3 regions of the Sphingobium sp. B10D7B genome follow, and region 1 is predicted to be linked to each of the others. Evidence: predicted binding sites of a transcription regulator. Region 1 holds the regulator's gene; each other region holds the start of a gene.
What was found. Region 1 encodes LexA, which represses DNA repair genes until DNA is damaged. Its sites were predicted from a motif close to GTTCCNCNCTTGTTCT; they were not measured.
Positions count from the first base shown of each region.

Region 2: M2331_RS03105 (ImuA family protein) is a predicted target of LexA. The motif match lies at 2,403-2,418, and genes of this name have one in related genera.
Region 3: uvrA (excinuclease ABC subunit UvrA) is a predicted target of LexA. The motif match lies at 3,774-3,789, and genes of this name have one in related genera.

Region 1 is NZ_JAOQOQ010000001.1:1,855,437-1,861,776, forward strand. Features, by position in the region: gene mfd (transcription-repair coupling factor) at 1-63, shown strand, start outside; gene M2331_RS08825 (hypothetical protein) at 529-924, shown strand; gene M2331_RS08830 (GFA family protein) at 972-1,460, opposite strand; gene M2331_RS08835 (bestrophin family protein) at 1,655-2,551, shown strand; gene lexA (transcriptional repressor LexA) at 2,677-3,381, shown strand; gene M2331_RS08845 (ComEC/Rec2 family competence protein) at 3,406-5,499, opposite strand; gene gltX (glutamate--tRNA ligase) at 5,592-6,340, shown strand, end outside.
Region 2 is NZ_JAOQOQ010000001.1:665,030-671,369, reverse strand. Features, by position in the region: gene M2331_RS03120 (hypothetical protein) at 1-685, opposite strand, end outside; gene M2331_RS03115 (hypothetical protein) at 689-1,684, opposite strand; gene M2331_RS03110 (nuclear transport factor 2 family protein) at 1,681-2,169, opposite strand; gene M2331_RS03105 (ImuA family protein) at 2,421-3,194, shown strand; gene M2331_RS03100 (Y-family DNA polymerase) at 3,076-4,650, shown strand; gene M2331_RS03095 (error-prone DNA polymerase) at 4,647-6,340, shown strand, end outside.
Region 3 is NZ_JAOQOQ010000001.1:617,444-623,783, reverse strand. Features, by position in the region: gene M2331_RS02890 (hypothetical protein) at 1-486, opposite strand, end outside; gene M2331_RS02885 (TauD/TfdA dioxygenase family protein) at 855-1,772, opposite strand; gene M2331_RS02880 (hypothetical protein) at 1,894-2,250, opposite strand; gene M2331_RS02875 (Crp/Fnr family transcriptional regulator) at 2,422-3,198, shown strand; gene M2331_RS02870 (hypothetical protein) at 3,234-3,596, opposite strand; gene uvrA (excinuclease ABC subunit UvrA) at 3,797-6,340, shown strand, end outside.

The DNA.
Region 1 (6,340 bases):
CCCAAGGCACGGCTGAACGGGGCGCTTAAGTTGAGCCAAGGGTTGGCGAAGAGTATTGGGTGAAGGGTGGATTACAGCGGAAGTGCGCGATGTGGGTATGTATTGGCATGGCGCTAGAGGGTTGGAAGCACAGAGCCGGCTGGGCAGCTTTGCTCGATCCTGAAGAGCCATTACGGCTCCTATCGATAGAAAAAAGCTATGGATACCGGCTTTCTTCAACCTTCCTCGTTCGTGCTGAGTAGGGTCTGAGGAGCGCCGCAGACGCGTATCGAAGACCCGTATCGAAGCATCGCAGCGCACGGGTAAGTCCTTCGATACGCCGCTTCGACAGGCTCAACAGCTACTCAGTGCGAACGCAGCGGCGCCACAACGGAGTCGAGTCCGTTCAGTCGGCTTTTAAAGCCATAACCGCTTTGGAGCGGTGAAGAAGGACCCGTGAACGGCAAGTTTGGCCTGGAAGCAGACCTTCTGATTCCGGACGATTGGCCGTACCTTGCGGACGTTTATCCCCAAAGGTAATATTGTGTGATGCGTGAGCCAGATTTTCAGATCGATGGGTGGTCTCTTGAGGACGGGGAAACCTATCATGCCGCAGCGCCAAAGACCTTTTGGATACCTGACCGCCAAAAACGAGAAAACCTTGAGCCCGGAGACCTAGCCAAGCTGATCTTTCGGATTAGCGTCGAAGATGCTGATGAGAATGTCGCGGTGGAGCGGATGTGGGTTCTCGTCAGAGAGCGCACAGCGGACGGGTATCTTGGCGTACTTGACAACGAACCAAGCTCCATTGCCGAAAATGATGAGTTTTGGCTGGGCACCGAGCTGCCCTTTTCGGCGAAGCACATAATCAACATTGAAGAGAAAGACGAGAACACCGTTGCGCTCTCCAGCCAGGAGCCGCGCAGGCGTTGGCCAGCACGTTAACTTGGGCCGTCCGCCTTTAGAGCGCGGCCGTATAAGGGGACGTCGTCCTATTCAATCCATAGCCCATGCGCCCGGTGCCAGTCTTCCAGCCCCTCGTCTGGATAGCCGTCGAAGCACTGGTCGTTCCGCCCGATCTGCGGTTCGACCCAATTCGCCTTTGATCCGAGCATCATGTGCACGAGCGACGGCGCCTTGGGCAAATCGCTGTCGATCGCGGAAGCGAAAGGGTGGAGCAGGTCAGGATACTCCGGGCTGAACACCCAGAGCGCGCTCGCGCAGGACGGGCAGAAGTGCCGCTCGCCGGTGCTGACCTGGCAGCTGCCTTCACCATCGTCCAGCGTAGCGTGATAGATGGCGGTCTCGCCTTGCACCTTGAGCGTGCGCTTGTCGGCGTGGAGATTGATGGCATAGCCGCCACCGCCGGCGGTCTTGCGGCAGATCGAGCAATAACAGCGCAGGAATGGCACCGGCGCGTGGCTGTCGACGGACAAGCGCACGGCGCCGCATCGACAGGAACCTTCGAGCTTGAGGGGCATGGCACGGTCCTCTTGTGGTGATCGTCTCTCGAGCTGAACCGCTCTTATCTCCGCCGGTTCCCTCAGCGCCCATTGCGCGCTTCCCCTTGCGGCCACTTAATCCTTGATCTGCGCGCGCATCCTCCGCATGGCGAGCGCGCCCGGTGCCCGGCCCATGTCCGGTGGCCGCGTGCCCTGGCAGGAGATGTCCGCCCGTGATCGTTCGCAACCGCCTTGGCTTGCTCGAAGTGCTGTTCGCCTATCGCGGCACGATCATGCCGCATATCCAGCATCGGCTGGCGGGCATCGCCGTGGCCAGCGTGGCGGCCATTCTCGCGGCGCGCGCCTGGCCCGGGCTGTTCGCGCAGATCAGCGGCATTCCATTCGCGCTGATCGGCCTGTCGCTCTCCATCTTCATGAGCTTCCGCAACAGCGCCTGTTATGATCGCTGGTGGGAGGGTCGCAAGCAATGGGGCGCGCTGATCATCGCGAGCCGCTCCTTCGCGCGACTCACCTCCTCGCTGCCTGAGGAGGAACGCACCCCGCTGCTCCGCGGCATCTGCGGCTTCACCAACGGTCTTGCTGCCCGCCTGCGCCAGCATGACGAGGCGGCCGCGATCGGCAGGTGGGTAAAGGATGGGCCTTGGCGCACCTCCCCGAACCCTACCGACACCGTGCTCTACGAGATGGGCGCGCACTGCTTGCGCCTCTCCGCAGATGAAAAGATCAATCCCATCCACCACTCGCTCATCGAGGGGCAGCTCAAGGCGCTCAGCGATGTGCAGGCGGCCTGCGAGCGGATCGCCAGCACGCCGGTACCGTTCACCTATTCGCTCATTCTCCACCGCACGACCTACGTCTTCTGCCTGTTGCTGCCTTTCGCCCTGGCTGGTTCGCTGGGCTGGTGGGCCCTCATTCCGGTGCTGGTGGCGAGCTACACCTTCTTCGGGCTGGACGCCTTGGGCGATCAGCTGGAAGACCCGTTCGGCTATGATCCCAACGATTTGCCGCTCGATGCTATGACGCGGACGGTGGAACGCGAAATGCTCGCCCGCCTCGGCGCGACTGATCTCCCCGCGCCCATCGCGCCCGATCAGCACATCCTGACCTGATCGCTCGCTAGCGCAAGGCTGGAGCGCCCGCCCACCGAAACGCGAGATATTCGGCCGATCCGTGTTGACGTGGCTCGATTCGTTTCCTAAACGTTCTCCGTCCGTTCCATATTGGGGAACCACTCATGTTGACCGCCAAGCAACAGCAACTGCTCAGCTACATCAAGCAGCATCTCGATCAGGGTGGCGTCTCGCCCAGTTTCGAGGAGATGAAGGAGGCGCTGGACCTCAAGTCGAAGTCCGGCATCCACCGGCTGATCAGCGCGCTGGAAGAGCGCGGCTTCATCCGCAGGCTGCCCAATCGCGCGCGGGCGCTCGAAATCCTCAAACTGCCGGATGGTATGCCCGTGGCAGAGCGGACGGAAGAGCCGGCGGCGGCCACCAACGTGACCCCGCTGCGCAAGGCGCCCACCGCGCCGGCGCGGACGATCCCTATCGCCGCCAATGACGTGATCGAAATTCCGCTGCATGGGCGCATCGCTGCCGGTCTTCCCATCGAGGCGATGGAGAGCGACACCATGCTGCCGGTCCCGGCCGCGTTGCTGGGCGCCGGCGATCATTACGCGCTGGAAGTCTCCGGTGACTCGATGATCGAAGCAGGGATTTTCGACGGTGACTTCGCGCTGATCCAACGGACCGAGACGGCGCGCGATGGCCAGATCGTCGTTGCCCTCATCGACGAGAATGAAGCGACGCTCAAATATTTCCATCATGACGGCCGCAAGGTGAGGCTCGACCCCGCCAATCGCGATCATGAGCCGCAAACCTATGAGGCGCGGCAGGTGCGCATTCAGGGTCGGCTCGCAGGGCTATTGCGGCGCTATAACTGAGACGGGCGGTTTGGGACGCTGGCTCTAGCGCGAGCCGGTGCCCGCTATCCAGGGATGGCGACTGCGCGGGTCGTGGCCCGGCACGATCTCCCGGCTGTCCAGCAGGACCAGTGCGCCCCCCATGGCACTCAGTGCGGGCCGATCCAGCTTTGCCCAGCGCGGCACACATCCGGGCGGCAGGCGTCGGTCAGCAATCACAAGATCAGCCTGTGCGCAGGCGGCCACCAACTCGGGATAGGGAACCAGCAGGCGCGAGCGACTGATCAGCAGGTGAACCGGCGGCTGGCCGGTACGGCCCGGCAATGTCATCGCGCACATGTCCCGCGTGCATCGCGTGTCCGGCGCCTGCGTCAGGGACGCAAACTCACCGTCATAGGCGCTGGCCTCGGCCAAAGTGGTACGAACATAATCCCCGCTCCGGTCCCGCAACAGCGCCATCCGCCCGTCGCCCAGACGCACCGCCACATGATGACCATCGGCGGTGACCAGCACATCGGCGGACGGTGCCAGAAATGTCAGGAAAAAGCCGAGCGCCGCCAGAGGCAGGCCCCACCATCGCAGCGCCGTGTGCCAAAGCATCAGCCACAAGAGGCCGATCATGGCGAGCGCAAAGGCCAGTCCGCTGGAGACGGGCAGCGACAGCGTGGCAAAGGGCTGACTGGCGACACTATGCGCGATCCACAGAAGGAACTTGAGCGCCACGCCGACCACCCACCACACGGGCGCCCCCAGCCCCACAGCGTCGAGCACCAGCGCGAGCACCTCAGCCGGCATCACCACGAAGCTTGTGAGTGGAATGGCGATCATATTGGCCGCCGCGCCAAGCAGGCCCGAGCGATGAAAATGAGCGAAGGCAATCGGCGTCAGCACCAGCTCCACCAGCAAACCTGTCGCCAGCAAGGCGCCGAGGCTGCGGGTCCAGCGCTTTATCCGCCCTTCATCGCGTCGCTCGAACAGCCGCCGTGCGGGGGGATATTCGTAAAGCGCCACAATCGCGGTCACGGCAACGAAGCTCATCTGGAAGCTGGGGCCGATGACAGCCTCGGGCCAAAAGATCATCACGATCAGCGCGCCGGTCGCGATCAAGCGCAGCCCGATGGCCTCACGGCCCAGAGCCATGCCCGCGATTACCAGCAGAGCGGCAATGCACGAGCGGATCGTCGGCACCTGCGCCCCGGTGAACACAGTGTAGCCGATGCCCGCCGCGCCGCCCACGCAGGCGGCGATCATCAGCACCGGCCAGCGCAGCGCAAGGGTCGGCGAAAGCGCAAGCAGACTGACCATGATGAGAATCACGCCGCCGATCAGCGCGGAGACGTGCAAGCCACTGATCGAGAGCAGATGGGCAAGCCCGCTGCGCCGCATCGCGTCCGCATCCGCCTCACTGATCCAGTTCTGATTGCCCGTGGCGAGCGTGATCGCGATCGTCCCTTCCGGTCCCGGCAACCGCGCGGCGATGTGGTGGGCGAGAGTCGCGCGCGCATCCCCGCCAGCGGTTGCCGCATCGAGGCGCTGCACTTTGCCGAGTGCCCGCCCGGTAGCGCCGAGGCCGGAAAAATAGGCCGTCCGCGCAAAATCATAAGCGCCCGGCAGGGCAGCCGGTGCAGGCGGCATTAGCCGCGCTCGGACGGCAATGCGGTCCCCTGCGGCAATCTCCTCTGCCATCTGATCGGGCGCCGCGTTGATGCGGACCCGCGCCGGCAGATCGGGCCGGGATAGCGGCGCGACCTCCAGCCGCACCAGTCCCCGTGCAGCCAGGGGCGTCGCCGAGAGGACGCGCGCCTCCATCTCCACCACCGCGGCGCGTGCGAGCGGTGGCTGCGCCACGAGCAGCGCTTTAGCCCAGATCAGCAGACAGCCCGCCGCCAGCAGCACCGCGCCGACGGCCAGCGCAGCAGGCAAGCGTCCTCCGCGCCCCACGGCGCCAAACGCGGCGGCGGCGCCCAGCCAGAAGGCGATCCACGCCATCCACTGCGGCGGCGCAGGCAGAGTGAACCAAGCGATAATCCCGGCGCCCAGCAGGATCGGCACCCACAGTGGCAGTTGCGCCCGCTCGGCCTCCAGCACCGATTCCGCTCGCGCATGAAGCCGTCCCAACCAGACACTGCTGCGGCGCAACAACGGTATTTGTCGAGCCGGAAAAGGCGTGCTAGGGGCATTCTCGTTCACTAGGAAACCCACCCGCGACATAAGGGAAAAGCAGGCATAGCGTGGCAGAAGGACGGAAACAAACAGGCACGGTCGTCACCCGCTTTGCCCCCTCGCCTACGGGATATCTCCACATTGGCGGCGCACGCACGGCGCTGTTCAACTATCTTTTCGCCCGTCACCACGGCGGCAAGTTCCTACTGCGCGTCGAGGATACCGACCGCGCCCGCTCGACCGAATCCGCGATCGAGGCGATCTTCGACGGCTTGAGCTGGCTGGGCCTTGCAGGCGATGACGAACCGGTCTTCCAGTTCGCGCGTGCGGCACGCCATGCCGAGGTCGCCAACGCCCTGCTCGACGCCGGCCATGCCTATAAATGCTTCGCGACTCCCGAAGAGCTGGCAGCCCTGCGCGAGCAGCAACGCGCCGCGCGTCAGCCGATGCGCTACGACGGGCGCTGGCGCGACCGCGATCCCTCCGAAGGCGGCGATGCCCCCTATGTCATTCGCCTGAAGGCGGCCCGCGAGGGCGAAACCGTCATCGAAGATGCCGTGCAGGGCCGCGTGGTCGTGCAGAATGCCGAGCTGGACGACATGATCCTGCTCCGCTCGGACGGCACGCCCACCTATATGCTGGCCGTCGTCGTGGACGATCATGACATGGGCGTCACTCATGTGATCCGTGGCGATGACCATCTCAACAACGCCTTCCGCCAGCTCGGCATCATCCGCGCGATGGACTGGCCCGAGCCGGTCTATGCGCACATCCCGCTGATTCACGGGCAGGATGGTGCCAAGTTATCCAAGCGGCA
Region 2 (6,340 bases), 1.2 Mb from region 1:
GCGCCTCCACCTGCGCCTGACAGCTCATGCTGCCGAAATGCGGCAGCGGTTTGCCGGGAATGGGCGTGATGGGATAGGCCAGTTGCGGATTGCCGCTCATCGGCATCCGGTTTTCGATCCGCTGGCAATCCGGCGCGAAATGATCGCCTTTGTTGCGCAGCATATTATCGAAGTTCCGCTCGGCCAGTGCGATCATTTCGGCGCGGGACAGGCGCTCGCGCTTGGGCACGATGGTGCGCAGGCCTGCTCTGACCTCGGTCGGCATGGAGGGATGCTGCGGCGCGAATGACCGGCCGATCACCGTCTCGGCTTCCGCGATCCGCCCGGCGACGATCTTGAGGCGCGTGGCATAGCCGACGGTCTTGTCGCCCTCCTTCACTTCTCCCAGCACCGCGACTTGCCCGGCGTGCACATCGGCGGCGCGCGCCTGGTAGCTGCTATAGCCATCCGTCGTCTGCCAGAGCCCCTCGCCCGGCGCCACCGGCACGCCATTCTCGGTGGCGCGAAAGTCCGGTGCGAGGTCGAGACCGGCTGGCGTGCCCTGCTCGACGGCGGCAAGATAGCGGTCCACATGCGCATAGAGACAGGCGCGGTCGCACGCAGGCGCGACCTCCCGTGCCAGCGTCGGCAAGCCGGGGGAGAGCAGCAGCGCGAGGGCGGCGGCACGCCATGCAAAGCGGATCATCGCTCAGTTCTCCCCGCCGGACCCGGCATCACGCAGATCGCCCTGCCAGCCGCTGTCGGCCTCATAAGCGGCGAATTTGAAGATCGCCTCGACTTCGTGAATCTTGCCGCCGCGCACGCCGAGGATTTCCGCATTGAGCAATGAGACCGGCTGGCGGGGCTTGTCATGGCAGATCGTGCCATAGCCGGGGATCTCGTTGCACCGGCCCTTCTTGTACCAGCGCATGACATAGACGCCGAAGACGAGCTGCTTCTCCTCATCGAGCAGGAGGAAGCGGCGCGGCTCGACCGCGTCGAGCTGGTCGAAGAGATGCAGGCTGATCTGCTGGCCGCAGCCCATGCTGCCGAAATGCGGCTTGGGCACGCCGGTTATCGTGCCGATGGGATAGTTCAGCTCAGCATTGCCGCTCATCGCCATGCGGTTCTCGATCCGCTGGCAATCGTCCGCATAAAGAGAGCCATCGGCCGCGAGCAGCGCGTCGAAATTGGCATTGGCCGTCTCGATCATCTGCTGGCGGGTCAGCCGCTCGGCGGGCGGAACGATATTGCGGAACGACGCGCGCGGCGCCGGCACGATCGACGAGCCGGGCACCCGCCCGCGCCCGAGAATCGTCTCCACCTCGGTGATCTTGCGATCCGCCACCTTGAGGCGCAGCGCGATGGTGACCTTGCCCTCCCCTTCCAGCACCTCGCCGATATAGCCGACGGTGCCGCTCACCGGATCGGCGAGGTCGATGCGATAGGTGCCGAGGCCGGTCCCCGTCTGCCACAGGCCCGCGCCAAGACGGACCTCCTGCGCATCTTCCGTCGCACGATATTGCGCTGCCATCGGCGCCCGAGCGGGCGCGCGCGCGACCATGGCGGCCAGATATTGGTCCATGATCTCGGTGAGACAGGTGCGATCACAGGCCGCCGGGGCAGCAGGTCCGGCAGCCATTGCCGGGGCGGCGAGCAGGAGCGCGGCCATCGCGGCCAGCCCCCGGATGGGACGCGCGATCATGGCTGCACGGGACGCGGGCGGGGCCGGATGCGGGTGATCTTGCCGCATGGAATCTCGTAGAGCAGCACGCCGCGCAACCGCCAGTCATCGCCCGCCTTCAAGGGCCGTGAGCCAAAGTCGGGCCAGTCGCTGGTGGCCTGAAAATGCGCTTCCAGATCGACCGTCGCGCCCTGTGGCTGCACCTCGATGGCGTGCGGGGTGACATGCTCCTTCAGCCCACGGGCATCGACGTCGCGATAAAAGGCGATGATGGCATCGCGCCCCTTGAGATCGGGCCACTTCCCGCCTTTCACCAGGACGACATCGGCGTCGTAATAGCTGGTGAAGCAGGCATAATCGCGCGCATTGAAACAGAGGAAATAGCGCTCGAAATCGGCCTTGGTCATGCCCGGCGACGGGCAATTCTCGGCCGCCACAGCCGTTTGGGCGAGCGATCCGAGCAGAGCAAGCATGAGCGCTTTGCCGACGGCTGAGCTGAACCGCATCCCCTGTGACCTCCCCCTCATGACGCACATCCGCATGCAGCGGATAAATCGTGATACGTCGTTGTAGTTTATTCCGTCCTGCAGGGCCGCCTTGTCAAGCGAAATGCCCGGTGAGCGAAACCGCCCTTGTGACCTTCTGACGGAGGCTGGCGGGCCAATGATCGTTCCACTCCAATGGCTTGGGTCGCGATGGGACAAGCTGCCGGAACGATCCCTTGACCCTGCTCAGAATAGGAACATAATAGGAACATATGAGACTCGCCCCTGCCCTTTTGTGCGATCACGCGATGCCGGATGCCCCCTCCCGAAAGGCGTTCGGCATCGCCGCGATCGATACGCTGCTGGGCGGCGGGCTGGCGCGCGGGCGAGTACATGAAGTCTATGCGGCAGAGGTGGACGATGTCGCGGCAGCGGCGGGTTTCGTCGTCTCGCTGGCGACAGGTCTGAGCGAGGCCGACGGCAAGGTGCTGTGGCTCCGCGAGCGACAGGCGAGCCGAAAAGGCGGCGTAGCGCAGGGCCATGGCTGGGCCGAACTGGGCGGCGCCCCCGGCCTGGGGCTGATCGGCACCGTCAGGGACGGCATGGACCTGCTGCGTGCCGCCGTGGATGCCTTGCGCTGCTCTGGCCTGAGCGCGGTCGTGGTGGAAGGCTGGGGGCCGATGCCCGCACTGGACCTGACCGCCAGCCGCCGCCTGACTCTGGCGGCAGAGAAATCCGGCGTGACGCTGCTGCTGCTGCGCCCTGACGCGCCGCCCGTGCCCAGCGCGGGTCAGACCCGCTGGCAGGTGGCCGCCGCACCTTCGCTCGCGCTGCCGGGCAATGCGCCCGGACTGCCGACCTTCGATGTGACCTTGCTGCGCCAACGTTCCGGCCCTTGCGGCCTTTCCTGGCGGCTGGAGTGGGACCGTGACCGACGCTTGTTCCGTGAAGCGGCGCTATCTGGCGCTGTGGTTTCCGCTCCTGCCCACAGAAAGGCTGCGGATTCAGCAGGGGATCGACAGCGCGGGGACCGGCGGGCAGCCTAACGGGCCGCTGGTTCTCGTCGCCAAGATCAAGGGCGCATTGCGGCTGTGCGCCGTCGATGCGCAGGCCCACGCGCTCGGCATCTTGCCGGGCCAGACGCTGGCCGATGCCCGCGCGCTGCAGCCCGACCTCATCGTGGCCGACATGGACGAAGAGGCCGACCGTCACTGGCTGCAGCGGCTGGCCCGGCATTGCATCGCCTGGTCGCCGCATGTCACCCTCGCCCCGCCCGATGGGATAACGCTGGATATTGCGGGAAGCGACCATCTGTTCGGCGGCGAGGCAGGCCTGGCCGCGCAGGCCGAGGATGCCTTCGCCGCGATTGGCATGAGCGTGCGCATGGCCACAGCCTCCACCGCGCAGGGCGCGCAGGCGCTGGCCCGTCATGCCCGCCTGCCCGTCACCAGCGAGCGGGAGGCGCTGCGGGCGCTGCCCGTGCTGGCGCTGGGGCTGGACGAAGAGGCGACGCTCGCCTTGCGCCGCGCCGGGCTAAAGACCATCGGCGATCTGGCGTCGCGGGCCGCCGCCAGCATCGCCGCGCGATTCGGGGCGGACGCGGTGACTGCCTTGCGCCGCCTGCTGGGCGAGGAGCAGGCGCCGATCGATCCGCTCGCACAGCCCCAGCCGCTCCATTTCGAGCGCCGTTTTGCCGAGCCGGTTGCCTTGCAGGCCAGCATCGCCGCCTGTTTTCTCGACCTGCTGCGCGAGGCGGCCCGGACACTCGATGAGCGCGGACTGGGTGGCCGGCGCTTTGTCCTGACATTGTTCCGCAGCGATGGCGCGCGCCATCGGCTGGCGATCGAGACCGGTCTGCCCACGCGCGATCCGGCGCCGGTGCTGCGCCTGTTCGACGAACGCATCGGGACGCTGGCCGACCCGCTCGACCCCGGTTTCGGCTATGACCGCATCACCTTGTTCCTGCCCGTCACCGAGCCGCTCGGCACCAGCCAGCCGGCTCTGGATGGCAGCGAGCAGGATGCCGGCGCGCTGGCCGATCTGATCGACCGGTTGAGCACCCGCCTGGGGCCGGCCAGCCTGTGTCGCCTTGAGCCGCAGGACAGCCATATTCCCGAACAGGCGCAGCTGGCCTTGCCGGCGATCCATGCCCGCGCCCCCCTTCCATGGCCCACGCCGCCGGTGGGCGAGCCGCCCTTGCGGCCGCTGTTCCTGTTCGATCCGCCGCAGCCGGTGGAGGTGATCGCGCAAGTGCCGGACGGCCCGCCGCATCGCTTCCGCTGGAAACGCAGGCTGCACGAGGTGCGGCTCTACGAAGGCCCCGAGCGGATCGCCTCCGAATGGTGGCGGCGCAAGGGCGGCGAAGCCCCCGGCAAGGCAGGGCTGACGCGGGACTATTACCGGATCGAGGACGTGCGCGGGCGACGCTACTGGATCTTCCGCCACGGGCTTTATGATGAAAAGCCCGATCCGAACTGGTATCTCCACGGGCTGTTCGCATGAACGACCCGCCCCCTTTCGCAGAGCTGGTCGCGGCCACCAATTACAGCTTCCTGCGCGGCGCTTCGCATCCCGCGCATATGGTGGCGCAGGCCCATCATCTGGGCATGGCCGGGTTGGGCATTGCGGATCGCAACACGGTGGCAGGCGTCGTGCGCGCGCATGTGGCCTGGCGGGAGATCGGCGGGCCTGCCACCGGTTTCCGCCTTGTCGTCGGCGCGCGGCTGGTCTTTGCGGATGGGACGCCGGATATCGTCGCCTATCCTGCCACCCGCCATGGCTGGGGACGACTGACACGACTGCTGACGCTGGGTAACCGCCGCGCGGAAAAAGGTGATTGCACGCTCAATCTGCCGGATCTGCTCGATCATGCCGACGACCTGTTGCTGATCGCCACCGGGCGTGACCGGAGCCTGTTGGAGCGGCTGACGGAGGCGCGTCCCGGCGCGGTGTGGCTGGCGGCGACCATGCAGCGCAGCGGCGCGGATGCGCGACGACTGGCGCAAGCCCAGGCTCTCGGCGCGGCTTGCGGCGTGCCTCTGCTTGCCACGTGCGACGCGCTCTACGATCATCCCGACGCGCGACCGCTGCACGATATCCTGACCTGCATTCGCGAAGGCACGACCATCGCTGCGGCGGGTCGACGCCTGCTCGCCAATGCCGAACGGCATCTCAAGCCGCCTGCCGAAATGGCCCGCCTGTTCCGCACGTGCCCGCAAGCCGTGACGGCCAGCACCGACATTCTCTCGCGCATCGCCTTCACGCTCGATGACCTGCGCTATGAATATCCGCACGAACCGGTGCCCGAAGGCTGGCAACCGCAGGCCTGGCTGGAACATCTGGTGCAGGAGGGTGGCCGCGAATATTTCCCCGATGGCCTGCCCGAAAAATACCAAAAGGTGCTGGATGAGGAATATGCGCTGATCCGCAAGCGGAACTACGCTTATTACTTCCTCACCGTGCACGATATCGTGCGCCACGCCCGCAGCCTCGAGCAGCCGATCCTGTGCCAGGGCCGGGGCAGCGCGGCCAATTCTCTGGTCTGCTATTTCCTCGGCATCACCCCGATTGATCCGGTGCGGGAGAAGCTGCTGTTCTCGCGCTTCCTCTCGGAAGAGCGCCATGAACCGCCCGATATCGACGTGGATTTCGAGCATGAGCGCCGCGAGGAAATCATGCAGTATATCTATGCTCGCTATGGCCGCGAGCGGGCCGGCATTGCCGCCACGGTGATCCATTACCGTCCACGCAGCGCGATCCGCGAAGTGGGCAAGGCGCTGGGCCTGACCGAGGACGTGACCGCGCGGATCGCCTCGACCATCTGGGGCTCGCCCGGCGGTAGTCGGGTGCCCTCCCCGCGGATCGAGGAGGCAGGATTTGATCCTGACAATCCCGAAGTCGGCCGGCTGCGCATGCTGGTTGAGCGCCTGCTCGAATATCCCCGCCATCTCTCTCAGCATGTCGGCGGATTCGTGCTGACCGAGAGCCGGCTCGACGAACTGGTGCCCATTCACAATGGCGCCATGCCCGATCGCACCTTCATCGAATGGGACAAGGACGATATCGACGCGCTGGGCCTGATGAAGGTGGATGTGCTGGCGCTCGGGATGCTGACCTGCATCCGCAAGAGCTTCGACCTGCTGCGCACGCACGGCCTGGCGGACCTGACGCTGGCCACGGTGCCGCGCGAGGA
Region 3 (6,340 bases), 1.2 Mb from region 1:
GGCCGTGGCGGCGGCTTCGCTGATCGACTGGAGCAGCGCCCGGCGACGTTCGGGGTGGAGGTGCGGCAGGCTGGCGGCGGCGCAGAAGGCGCCGGGCAGCCAGGGGCGCGACCCTGCGCCGATGAGACGCTCGTAGAGGAAACGATAGGCCGAGAAACTGTTCAGCCGGTTCTGGCCAAGGTCGAAGGCGGAGACGGTGACCAGTGGTGCCATGAACGGCTCGACCTGATCCAGGCCGCTATCATCGGGCACCCGCGCCTTGATCTCGTCCAGCCTGCCATAGAGCCGGCTCTGCGCCTTGATGCTCGCCGCCTCGACCACGTCGCGTCCCCAGGTTTCCATGGGCGCGCCGCGATGGAAGGCGACATCGAGAGAGCGGCGGATGTAACGCTGCGTTGCAGCCGGGAAGGAGGCGAACTCGCGCAGTTCCGCGAGGGTTACGGCCCCGTCAGTCGGCTTGGAATGCTGACCCAATGCTGCCTCCATCATTTACGTTTCGGAGACTATGCCCTGCCTGGTTACCGGCAGCTTAAGCCTCCGTTGTGCAACGTTCACATGGAATCAGATTATCTTGTGCGACGCAACAGGAATTTTCCTGAGCGGCATTCAGTTTGCCGGAAAATTCGCAAAGCCGTTGTAATTCTGTAGCTATTTGACGAAGCATCCGTCAAACAAATGATGTTGCAGCGCAACATTAAACGAAGAAAGCCGAGTCCGGTCGCGGTCCCCGCCAGCCACCGGCCTGTGTTTCTTTGCCCTCGTTCCCCCGATAGTAGCCGCTTGGCGCCACAAGGCAAGCAGACCGATGCATGCGACGAATGCCCACGGCTGCGGGAAAGCCTGCAAAGTCAGGATCAAGCCGCCGCGGCGCCCTTGGGCGAAATCGGGGGCGCAGTCCGGAACAGCTCGCCGAACGGATCGTCCTCGACCTCGGGTGCCGGCGCTTCCCGCACGGTGGCGCGGCGCATGTCGCGACGCTCGTTCCAGTCGAACTGGCCGCCCTTGTGGAACACCGCGAGATTGTCCCAGATCACCATGTCGCCAACGGCGTAATCGACGCTGATGGCATATTGGTCCTGCGTCGCGAAGTTGTTGAGATAATCGATGAGTTCGCGGCTCTCTTCCCAGCCCCAGCCGACGACGCGATAGCAGTGCGCGCCGGCGTAGATCATCTTGCGGCCCGAACCCTTGTGGACATGCACCAGCTTGTGGACCGGGCGGTGACGCGCCTCGATATCCTCGCGGCTGATCTCGGCACCGCCCTGCTTGCGCGACCACCAGAGGCTATGCTCGCATTCCAGATTTTCGATCTTGTCCTTCACGTCCTGCGGCAGGTCGTCATAGGCCGAGCGTGCATCGGCAAACCAGGTCGGCCCGCCGGACGGCGGCACTTCCACGGCGCGGAGCATGGAATAGGACGTGCGCAGGTCCATGAAGCTGCTGTCCGTGTGCCAAATCTGATCGCCCTTGCGATAGGTCGTGGCGCCCGGATCCCAGTTGATCTCGCCCTGCGCATTGAGATTGCCGGCGTTGAACAGGAAGATGCGCGGGCGGCCCTCGCGGGGCGGCAGGCTCTCCAGATGGCCGAAATTGCGCGCGAAGGCGATCTGCCCCTCATCGTCCAGCCCGGTGTTCCGGTAGACGGTCACGCCCCAGCGATCCTGCTGAGCGATCAGCTCGGCGATCGTATCCGCATCGAGCGGCTTGCTGATGTCCACGCCGGAAATTTCGGCGCCGAAACGGGGGGTGATGGGGGTGGCCGTGATCGTCATCAGTCTATCCTGCTCCTGAGGAGGCCGATAGTAGCACAATCATTAGCATGGTCAAGTATTAGCCACGCTCGGAATGCGCCCTGCTTCGCCAGCCTCGCGTCACGGCGATAGCGCGTTCCGCCTAGCTTTTCGAGGCTTTCATGCTGGCAAGAACCTCGCGCAGAGCGCTCAGCCCCGCCGGCTTGGGAAGCATTGGCCAATCCCTGGTGCCATCGCCCAGATAGCTGCTGTCCGGATAGCCGCTCATCACCACGAACGGGATATTGCGGGCCTCCAGTTCCATCAAAACCGGCTCCGAGGTTTCGCCGCCGAGATTATAATCGACGATTGCACCGGTGATATTGCCGCTTTCCAGAGCTGTAATCGCCTGGCTCACTGTGGAGACGGGATAGACTTCATCCGCCCCCAATTCGCGCAACGTCAACTCAAGGTCGAGCGCGATAAGCATTTCATCTTCAAGCAAAAGAACATTCAGCATCCCCGGTTCCTCGAACATTCAACGAGAGGCGCCGGCCTGCCCCTGTTACTGACCCTTTGCGGCCCGTTTACTATCATGAACGCGGCTCTGCGGTGCCTCTATGCGCGGTGAGTTGATGGATGTCTGTTCACTTTTGAACATAGACGGGAACTGCGGCGGGGGCTGATCGTTATGCATCGCATGCACGACATCGTCTCGCCCGGCATCGATCATAACAATCTGGTGGCAGCGCTGAACCCTGCCGATCTGGCCTTGATGGCCAAGGTAGCGCGCGTCGAGCGGCTACCGACGGGCGCGACCCTGTACGACCCCGGCGATACCGTGGTCGCCGCTTATTTCCCCCTTGGCGATGCGGTCGCGACATTCCACGTGCTGATGGACGACGGCTCGTCGGTCGAGATCGCGATGGTCGGACGTGAGGGCGCTGTGGGTGGCATCGTCAGCAGCGGGCGGCTAGCGGCCTATTCCCGCTCCTGCGTAATGCATGGCGGCTATTTCGCCCGGTTCGATTCTGCGACGCTGGAGACGCTGAAAGCGAGTTCTCCCGCCATTCGCGATCTGCTCAGCCGCTATGCGGACTGTCTGCTCGCCCAGATTTTCCAGTCGGTCGCGTGTAACGCCGTCCACAGCCTGGAGATGCGGGCGGCCAAATGGCTGACGGCCGCTGTCGATCGCACCGGCAACAATCAAGTGATGATGACGCAGGAGGAATTCGGGTCCCTTCTCGGCATTGCGCGCAGCTATGCCAGCCGCCTGATCAAGAGTTTCAAGACCGACGGGCTCGTCCAGACCCGGCGCGGCTCGCTCGTCGTGCTGGATGCGGATCGGCTGCGTCAGCGCGCCTGTTCATGCAACGATATGGTGCGCACCCATTTCGATCACGTGCTGGCGGGCGTCTATCCAGACCCCGCCGAGCTTGAGCATCTGGTCCACAACGTCAGCCCCTAACGTTTGCCAGGAGCTGTCGCGCAGGAGATGGCCTCCTACTTTCTGGTCTTCGGCGGAAGTGGCGCGCATTTGGTCTTGTCGCCGGCCAGACAGGCCGCGACATCCGCTTCCCACTTCGCCCGCGCCTCGGCGGCCTGCGCCTGTTCTGCGGCGATTTCTGCATCCCGCGCCGCCAGCGCGTCCCGATAGGTCTGTTCGCGTGCGGCCTGCTCGTCGGCAATGGCCTTCTTCTGCGCCTCGAAATCGCTCATCTGCTGCGCCGCCAGCTTTGCCTGCTCGGCATGGAGCACACGCCGCTCTTCCTGCTCCTGCGGGGTGTCCTGCGCCAGCGCGACGGTGGCTGAGACCATCACGGCGCCTGCAAGGGTCGCCAGTCGTGCGTAACGTGCCAGGGTCATGTCGTTCTCCGTCGTCTGTCGGGCCGGGCATTCCACGCCACGGCCTGCTGGTACAATGATTAAGATCAAGACTCGATGCACGCGCAATCGCGCGAATGTCCGTCGGGCCATCTCGCATCTGGCCTCGGGCGATCCTATCTGTGCCTCTGGCTGAACCTTGCCGCTGGATTCCCTTCAGGAACAGAGATAGAACACCGCTCATGAGCCTTACCCATATTTCGGTGCGCGGCGCGCGCGAGCACAATCTCAAGGGCATTGACGTGGATCTGCCGCGCGATGCGCTGGTCGTCATCACGGGCCTCTCGGGCAGCGGCAAGTCGAGCCTCGCCTTCGACACCATCTATGCCGAGGGCCAGCGGCGCTATGTGGAGTCCCTCTCCGCTTATGCGCGCCAGTTCCTGGAGATGATGCAGAAGCCGGATGTCGAGCATATCGACGGCCTCTCGCCGGCCATCTCCATCGAGCAGAAGACCACGAGCCGCAACCCGCGCTCCACGGTCGCGACCGTGACCGAGATCTACGACTATATGCGCCTGCTGTGGGCGCGCGTGGGCGTGCCTTACTCTCCCGCCACCGGCCTGCCGATCAGCGCGCAGACGGTGAGCCAGATGGTCGACCGCGTGCTGGCGCTTCCGGAGGGGACGCGGGTCTATCTGCTCGCCCCGGTCGTGCGGGGCCGCAAGGGCGAGTATCGCAAGGAGCTGGCCGAATGGCAGCGCGCCGGCTTCACCCGCGTGCGCATCGATGGCGAGTTCTACCCCATCGAGGAAGCCCCCGCGCTCGACAAGAAGTATAAGCACGACATCGAGGTGGTGGTGGACCGCGTGGTTGTCCGCGAGGATATGGCGCAGCGGCTGGCGGAGAGCTTCGAGACGGCGCTCAAGCTGGCTGAGGGGCTGGCTTATGTGGATTTGGCTGAGGGGACGGTGGCGTCTCTCCTTAACCCCTCCCTTTCAAGGGAGGGGCAAGGGGTGGGTGCTGGAGATGGCGGCTCAATGCCGTCATCGGAAGTCACGGGCGCGACGCAGCAGCCCCACCCCAACCCCTCCCCTGAAGGGGAGGGGCTGAAAAAAGGCATGAAAAACGCCGGCATTCCGGCCAACCGCATCATCTTCAGCGAAAAATTCGCATGCCCGGTCAGCGGCTTCACCATTCAGGAGATCGAGCCGCGCCTGTTCTCGTTCAACGCGCCGCAGGGCGCTTGCCCGGCCTGCGATGGCCTGGGCGAGAAGCTGGAGTTTGACGAGCAGCTCGTCGTCCCCAATGAGGCGCTGACCCTCAAAAAGGGCGCGATCGTGCCCTGGGCCAAGTCCAATCCGCCGAGCCCCTATTACATGCAGGTGCTCGCCTCCCTCGCCAAGGCCTTCGGCTTCAGCCTGGAGACGCCGTGGAGCGAACTGCCGGGTGAGGTGCGCCTCATCATCCTGCACGGCACGGGCGGCAAGCCGGTCACCCTCACCTTCCAGGATGGGCGCAAGAGCTACAGTGTCTCCAAACCGTTCGAGGGCGTGATCGGCAATCTCAACCGCCGGATGCTGCAGACGGACAGCGCCTGGATGCGCGAGGAGCTGGGCAAGTTCCAGACCGCGCAGCCCTGCGAGACCTGCGGCGGCGCGCGCCTCAAGCCCGAGGCGCTGGCCGTGAAGGTCGCGATGCAGGACATCGCTACCCCCACCCGCATGAGCGTGGTGGATGCGCTGGCCTGGTTCACTGCCCTGCCCCAGCAGCTGACCGACCAGCAGAACCAGATCGCCAAGGCCATCCTCAAGGAGATTATCGAGCGGCTCGGCTTCCTCAACAATGTCGGCCTCGATTATCTCAATCTGGACCGCACCAGCGGCACGCTCTCGGGCGGCGAGAGCCAGCGCATTCGCCTCGCCAGCCAGATCGGCTCGGGCCTCTCTGGCGTGCTCTATGTGCTGGATGAGCCGAGCATCGGCCTCCATCAGCGCGACAACGACATGCTGCTCGTGACGCTCAAGCGCCTGCGCGATCTCGGCAACACCGTCATCGTCGTGGAGCATGATGAGGACGCCATCCGCGCGGCCGACCATATCGTCGACATGGGGCCGGGCGCCGGCGTGCATGGCGGCGAGATCGTCGCGCAGGGCACGCTGGCCGATGTGCTGGCGACGCAGGGCTCGCTCACCGCCGATTATCTCAACGGCACGCGGGAAATCCCCGTCGCCGCCAAGCGCCGCAAGGGCAGCGGCAAGAAGCTGACCGTGAAGAATGCCCGCGCGAACAATCTCAAGGGCGTCAGCGCCTCCATCCCGCTCGGCACCTTCACCTGCATCACCGGCGTCTCCGGCTCGGGCAAGTCCAGCTTCACCATCGATACGCTCTATGCCGCCAGCGCCCGCGCGCTGAATGGCGCCCGTGTTATCGCCGGCGCGCATGACAAGATCGAGGGGCTGGAGCATCTCGACAAGGTGATCGACATCGATCAGTCGCCCATCGGCCGCACCCCGCGCTCCAACCCGGCGACCTATACCGGGGCCTTCACCAACATCCGCGACTGGTTCGCCGGCCTGCCGGAAAGCCAGGCGCGCGGCTACAAGCCCGGCCGCTTCTCCTTCAACGTGAAGGGCGGCCGCTGCGAGGCCTGCCAGGGCGATGGCGTCATCAAGATCGAGATGCACTTCCTGCCGGACGTCTACGTCACCTGCGAGGAATGCCACGGCAAGCGCTACAACCGCGAGACGCTGGAGGTGAAGTTCAAGGGCCACAGCATCGCCGACGTG